3 regions of the Marinobacter bohaiensis genome follow, and region 1 is predicted to be linked to each of the others. Evidence: predicted binding sites of a transcription regulator. Region 1 holds the regulator's gene; each other region holds the start of a gene.
What was found. Region 1 encodes FliA, which starts transcription of late flagellar genes. Its sites were predicted from a motif close to CTAAAGTTTNNNNNNNNNNNGCCGNTAA; they were not measured.

Region 2: a site for FliA is predicted at 1,227-1,254, ahead of DKK67_RS02375 (methyl-accepting chemotaxis protein). Genes of this name have one in related genera too.
Region 3: a site for FliA is predicted at 1,132-1,159, ahead of DKK67_RS11920 (flagellin N-terminal helical domain-containing protein). Genes of this name have one in related genera too.

Annotation. Positions count from the first base shown of each region.
Region 1 covers NZ_QGEH01000004.1:74,194-76,458, forward strand. Annotated here, with positions in the region: gene DKK67_RS16975 (protein phosphatase CheZ) at 1-378, opposite strand, end outside; gene cheY (chemotaxis response regulator CheY) at 396-782, opposite strand; gene DKK67_RS16985 (RNA polymerase sigma factor FliA) at 955-1,695, opposite strand; gene DKK67_RS16990 (MinD/ParA family protein) at 1,763-2,265, opposite strand, start outside.
Region 2 covers NZ_QGEH01000001.1:548,834-551,098, forward strand. Annotated here, with positions in the region: gene DKK67_RS02375 (methyl-accepting chemotaxis protein) at 1-1,151, opposite strand, end outside; gene DKK67_RS02380 (choline sulfate utilization transcriptional regulator) at 1,284-2,198, opposite strand.
Region 3 covers NZ_QGEH01000001.1:2,657,173-2,659,437, reverse strand. Annotated here, with positions in the region: gene DKK67_RS11925 (flagellin N-terminal helical domain-containing protein) at 1-708, opposite strand, end outside; gene DKK67_RS11920 (flagellin N-terminal helical domain-containing protein) at 1,248-2,265, shown strand, end outside.

The DNA of each region.
Region 1 (2,265 bases):
TTCCTCGCGCATGGCGCTGGCCTTGGGCATGGCCTCCTCGACCAGATCCATGGTGCGGTTGGCGGCGCTGCCGGTCATTTCCACAACGTAGGCCAGCCGGTCCGAGGCATCGGTCATCTTGGACAGCGCTTCGCGCTGTTCGGCGTTCTGCGGATCGATCTGGAAATTGCGAATCGCTTCGTGGAGGCTGCGCGTCAAACGGCCAACCTCGTGGTACAGGCTCTGGTCCCGCACGTCGTTGAGCTCGTTGATCAGACGCATCGCCGCCGCGTAATCCCCGGCATCCACCTGCGCCTTGAGGTCAGTCGCCTGCTGCTTCAGCTTTTCGGTGACTTCAGGGTCGAGCTTCCCCGCATTGTCGTCTTTTGGATTGCCCATGATTGGCGCTCTGATATTCAGGACTGGATGCGTTCGAAGATCTTCTCAATCTTTTCCTTGAGGACCGCTGCCGTGAACGGTTTCACCACGTAGCCATTGACGCCGGCCTGGGCGGCGGCCACGATCTGGTCGCGCTTGGCTTCGGCCGTGACCATCAGGATGGGCAGGTCCTTGAGCGTGTCGTCGGCACGACAGGCCTGCAACAGCTCGAAGCCGGACATGCCCGGCATGTTCCAGTCGGTGACGAGGAAGTCGTACTTGCCGCTCTTGAGCATGGGCAGCGCTGTGTTGCCGTCGTCGGCCTCGTCGGTATTGGTGAAACCGAGGTCGCGCAGCAGGTTCTTGATGATGCGCCGCATCGTGGAGAAATCATCCACGATCAGAATTTTCATGTTCTTGTCCAATGGGACCTCCAATCGTTACAACCCGGGATACCAATCGTGCCGGCCCGCCTCCTTCTGACCGGCCACACCGTGCCGGCGGGATCAAAAGGCACCGCCTATTCTGTCCAGTCCACGGACGCTGTAAAGCACCCGTTACCAAAAACTACAGTTTGTACCGTTCTCTAGTGTCGAATCAGCCCGGTTGCCAGTCGCTCAGGCGCGCTTTCAGACGCAGTGCCGCCTGACTGTGGATCTGGCTGACGCGACTCTCGCTGACGCCGATGACCGCGCCGATTTCCTTGAGGTTAAGCTCTTCCTGGTAATACAGACTCAGGACCAGCTTTTCGCGCTCCGGCAGCCCGTCAATGGCCTGAGCCAGACTGTGCCGAAAACCGGCTTCGGACAACTCCGCATAGGGGGCGTCAGATACCGCATCTTCATTGTCTATCGGCACCTCGCCGGATTCATTTAGCTCATCGAGGCTAAAAAGTCGTCCGCCGCTCGAGTCGGCGAGGCAGGCGTGGTATTCGTTGAGCGTCATTTCCAGCTCGGCGGCGACGTCCGCATCCCTGGCTTCCTCGCCGGTACGGGCCTCGACGGCCTTGATGGCCTGCGCGATGCGACGGGTGTTGCGATGGACGGAGCGCGGCACCCAGTCACCCCGGCGGATCTCGTCAACGATCGCGCCACGGATACGGATACCGGCGTAGGTTTCGAAGGAAGCGCCTTTATTGGCTTCGTATTTTTGCGCGGCCTCCAGCAGGCCGATCATGCCGGCCTGCATCAGGTCTTCCAACTGCACAGAGGCGGGCAGCCGCGCCATCATGTGCAGCGCGATCTTCTTCACCAGCGGCGCGTGATCCTCGACCAGTTGCCGGGCCGCACTCCGCTCACTGCTTTGTTGGTAGATTCCAAGGCCTTTTGCCAACGTCATCAATCCGGATTACCCAAACAGCCCGTTTGACCGCCATACCACCTGCCCTGTCGGCCGGCGTACTGCATCAGGCGTCAACCAGACGCTCTACGAAAAATTCCAGGTGCCCCCGCGGCGACGACGGCAATGGCCAGTTGTCGACTTTCTGGGCCAGGGCATTGATGGCCAGCGACGCCTTGGCGCGGGGATAGGCTTCGAGCACTGCACGCTGACGTTGTACCGCTTTCTTGACCGCCTCGTCGAACGGGACGATGCCCTCATATTGTAGTGCAACATCCAGGAATCTCTCGGTCACCCGGGTCAACTTGCCGAACAGGTGCTTGCCTTCCTGGTCGTTGCGTACCTGGTTGGCCAGGATGCGGAAACGGTTAGTGCCGTAATCACGGTTCATCAGCTTGATCAGGGCGTAGGCGTCAGTGATGGAGGTGGGCTCGTCGCAGACCACCAGCAGCAGCTCCTGGGACGCTCGCAGGAAGCTGACCACGGATTCGGAGATGCCGGCGGCGGTGTCCACGATGAGCACGTCGATCTGGTCGCCCAGTTCGCTGAACGCGTTGATCAGTCCGGCGT
Region 2 (2,265 bases), on a different contig from region 1:
GCCACCTGGACCAGCCCCTGGGAGGCTTCCAGCACTTCGCGGGACGAGTGGCCCACATCGCGAATGGTGTCCTGTACCCGGGCCAGGAGCTTGTCGAACCCGTTGGCCATCTGGCCGAATTCGTCCCGGCTGGTGGCGTTGAAGCGGATGGTCAGGTCGCCCTCGCCGTCGGCGATGTCGTTGACCGCGCCGATCATCTGGTTCAGCGGGCGTGTGATGACGGCGGTGATCAGCAGGTGGATGGCGAGAATCAGCAGGGCGCCGACACCGGCGATCACCAACGCAATGCTGATGGAGTCGGCGGTGATGGTGTCGGTCAGCTCCTCGGCGGAATAGGCCGAGACGACGGTGTAGCCCCAGGGCGTGAACGGCGTTTCCACCTTGACCCAGTCGCCGTTATTGCTGGCCAGTGCGGCCTGCACGGTTTCATCGGTCTGGTTGTCCGAGTGCATGCGCACGCGGCCCTTGTCGTCCACCAGCGCCACAAAGCCTTTCTCCAGCACCCGGGAGCCGGCGATGGCATCCGCCAGGATCGACATGTCGGCGGAGTAGCCCACGTACCAGATGCCCACCACCTGGCCGGCGCTGCTGCGCATCGGTGCGTAACCGGTCAGGTAGGGATTGCCCAGGATGTCCACCTGACCGTAGAAGGCCTGGCCGGATTCGATGGCCCGGAAGGCGCCGCCGTCCGGGTTGAGGATGGTGCCGGTGGCGCGCTGGCCGCCGTCCTTCTTCACGTTGGTGGAGACGCGCACGTAGTTCTGGCCGTCGTAGACGAACAGGGTGGCGGTGCCCTTCATGTCCTGCGTCAGGTCGTCCACCAGTTCGAAGTGGTTGGCCATACCCTGGTTGCCCAGTAACAGTTGCGGCACGGTGCGGTCACCCACCCGGGTGTCTTTGCCAAGGCCGGGGGAGCCGATGGCTTCGCCGCGCTTGATCAGTACCTGCATGCTGCTCTTGACCCGATCCATCATGATCGAGTCGGTGACCGAGAGCAGGCGAACGACCCGCTGGCGGGCATCCGATGCCTGGCTCTCTGCGGTGTTGGTCAGTTCATGGTCGCGGGACACGATGGTGAAAATGGCCCCGGCGATCACCACGACGGAGATCAGCAAGGTAATGGCGAGGAAAAATTTCTTCTTTACAGACATGGACACGGCTCCGGCGCAATACGGCTCAATCCTTGCGGACAGGGGGGCTTACTGACTGAATTCTTTACAGCATGCTTAACGACCTGGCGCCGGAAAACTTTACACGTTGTTGTGTGATTTTTGCTCGCCGGCTCAGGCCATGGAATCGCCCTCCGTGCGTCGCCCCTCGGCTTCGAGCCAGTCCACGAACTCCAGCACCAGCGGATCCATGGCCTGACTGCCGGGAAAGACGATCTGGTAGCCGTTGTCCGAGCGGATCGGGGTGTCTACCAGGGCCGTCAGGGCGCCGTTCTCCAGCAGAGGCTCCACAAACGGTGACCAGCCGATGGCCACGCCCTGGCCCGTCAGTGCGGCCTGCAGCAACAGGGTGTAGTTGTTGAAAATCAGTGCTGGCTCCGGCGGCGGTCCCGGCAATCCCAGGTGCTCGAACAGCGTCGGCCAGTCGAACCACGGGGCGCTGTCTGCCTCCAGTTGCAGCAGTGGCAGGTCGGCCAGGGATGCGGTCGCGTCGCCGCCTTGCAGCAGCCCCGGTGCACACACCGGCACCACCGACTCGCCGAACAGCAGGCGGGTCGGGGCGCTCATCTCGTAGCCGTTGCCGAACATCAGGGCAATGTCCACGTCCGCCTGGTCTGGCGTGACGGGCCGCTGCCCGGTGACCAGGCGCACGTCCACGGAGGGATGGGCGCGCCGGAAGCCGGCGAGGCGGGGCAGTAGCCAGTAGGTGCCCAGGGCGTAGTCGGTGGCGACGTTGATGACGTCGTTACGGGCGAGCTGGCGCGAGCGCTCGTAGGCTTCGGCCAGGGTGGTCAGTCCCTCGGCAATCCCCCGGTGCAGGCTGCTGCCGGTGCGGGTCAGTCGCACGCCCCGGTGAATACGCTGGAACAGCGGCGTGCCGATGTCCGCTTCGAGGCGTTTGATGTGCTGGCTGACCGCGGACTGGGTGGAGCCCAGCTCCCGGGCGGCGGCGGTGAACGAGCGCAGGCGGGCGGCGGCCTCGAAAGCCTGCAGCATCGCCAGGGGCGGCAGGTGTTGGGTATCTGGCATAAGCTGGTCTAATGTTTGTCATTAGTTTGGGATCAGTTTACAGCCCGGCAGGTGGGGCGCAACATGG
Region 3 (2,265 bases), on a different contig from region 1:
CTGTTGGTTGATCGCCGCAGCGATGTCTTCGGCGGTATCGCCGCTCTCAACATCCACAGTGGCCTCACCCAGTGAGCTGGAGACGGTCAGCGTCTGAGCAGCAATGGTGTTTGCCGCTGACGCATCGCCAGCCGCTGCGGCGTAAACAGATCCACTGCCTTGTCCGGCAGTGGTGTTTGAGGCGCTCACACTGTTGTTGGCCAGATCCGTGGTTCGTGCGCCTTGAATAGAGACGGCAATGGTCTGGTTCTCGTTGGCGCCGGCCTGGAACTGCTGGGCCTGGAAAGAGCCGTCGAGCAGCTTGAGGCCGTTGAATTCGGTGGTGGTAGCCACCCGCTCCAGCTCCTGCTTGAGCTGGTTGACCTCGGATTGCAGGGCCCGGCGGTCGGAGGCGGAGTTGGTGGCGTTGGCGGACTGGACCGACAGTTCGCGAATCCGTTGCAGGATATCGCCGGATTGTCCCAGCGCGCCTTCGGCAGTCTGTGCCAGGGAGATGCCGTCGTTGGCGTTCCGAATCGCCTGGTTCAGACCATCGATCTGGGAGGTGAATCGCTCCGAGATGGCCAGGCCGGCGGCGTCGTCTTTGGCCGAGTTGATGCGCAGGCCGGAGGACAGACGCTGCATCGCGGTGTCCGAGTCCCGTTGGGTCGTGTTCAGGTTGCGCTGCGCATTCAGCGACGCAAGGTTCGTATTAATGATCTGAGGCATGCTGTTTCTCCTTGCCAGGAAAAGCCGGAACCCAAGTGCCCGATCAAAAGGACGCCCTACCGGCAAACGTTCGTTAAAATGCAAGCGTTGCCGTGCCAGAAGCGAAGTGTGTGCCAGTTTCTTGTTTTTATTTATAAGTCACTGATAATGATTGTAAAAAATAATTTGTCGCGAGACGGGTCGGCTTGCGGGCGCCGATATTTTGACTGACCGGCAGGAAGGGAATTGCCGCTTTTTCAACCGAGTGTGGGGAAGTCACGAGCGGCAGACGCACTCGATGGGATGGCCGGGTCTTGCACCCGCTTTAGGCGTTGAGGCGATATGAGGAAGGATTTTTTATCGACCTATCTTTATGAAAAGTAAAATAAAACTGAAAGCGTGATAGTGATTTACATTAGTTAACAAGAAAATCCGAAATTCTTTCTAAAGGATTCTTAACCCTCGCCGCTAAGCATTACAGCAGGGCGGCGCACCCAACTGATGAAAACGGGCGCCAGACCTCTTTCCAGTCAAAACTGACGGTTTCAAGGAGAAGCATCATGGCTCTCGGTATCAACACTAACGTTGCGTCCTTAAGCGCTCAGAACAACCTGAACAAGTCCCAGTCTCTCTCGGACCAGGCTCTTGAGCGTCTGTCCTCCGGTCTGCGCATCAACTCGGCTAAAGACGATGCGGCTGGTCTGGCGATTTCCTCTCGTTTCGATTCACAGATCCGCGGCCTGAACGTTGCCCAGCGCAACGCCAACGACGGTATCTCCCTGGCACAGACCGCTGAAGGCGCGCTGGGGCAGGCCGGTGACCTGCTGCAGCGGATTCGTGAGCTGTCGGTCCAGTCGGCCAACGACACCAATTCCTCTTCTGACCGGAAGTCGCTGCAGGCCGAAGTAAGCCAGTTGCAGGCGGAACTGAACCGCGTCGCCGACACCACCAACTTCAACGGCCAGACCCTGTTGAACGGCGACTTTACTAACGCCCAGTTCCAGGTCGGCGCCAATGCCAACCAGACTATCAATGTCACCATGGGCAGCGCGCGTGGAACGGATATTGGCAACTATACCTTTGGTGCAAGCGGTACCGCGCTTGGTCAAGCGGCTGCATCTAACGCTGTTGCCGGAAGTGAGGCGATAGAGGTTTCTGGTAATGGTGCCAGCGGCACCTACACGACAGTGGCCGGAGATTCAGCGCAGGACATTGCTGCGGGTATTAACGCTTTCAGTGCCGATACTGGTGTAACAGCGAGTGCAAGAACTGAGGCAACTCTGAGCGGTATTGCTGACGGTACAGTTAGCTTTGATTTGGCCGGTGAGAACGATGGAACTGGGGAAGAGGTCTCGATTTCCGCGACCGTTACTGGCGGCGACTATTCCTCACTTGCAGATGCGATCAATGATAACTCCGCGGTAACCGGTATTACGGCTCAGGTTGTTACGGAATCCGGTACTGAGCAACTGAAGCTGACTAGCGAGAGTGGTGCTGACATCAGTATCTCGAGCTACGCAAACACCGGAACGGCCGCAGCCACCATGGCTGGTAGTGAAGGTGGTAGTGTCGATTTCA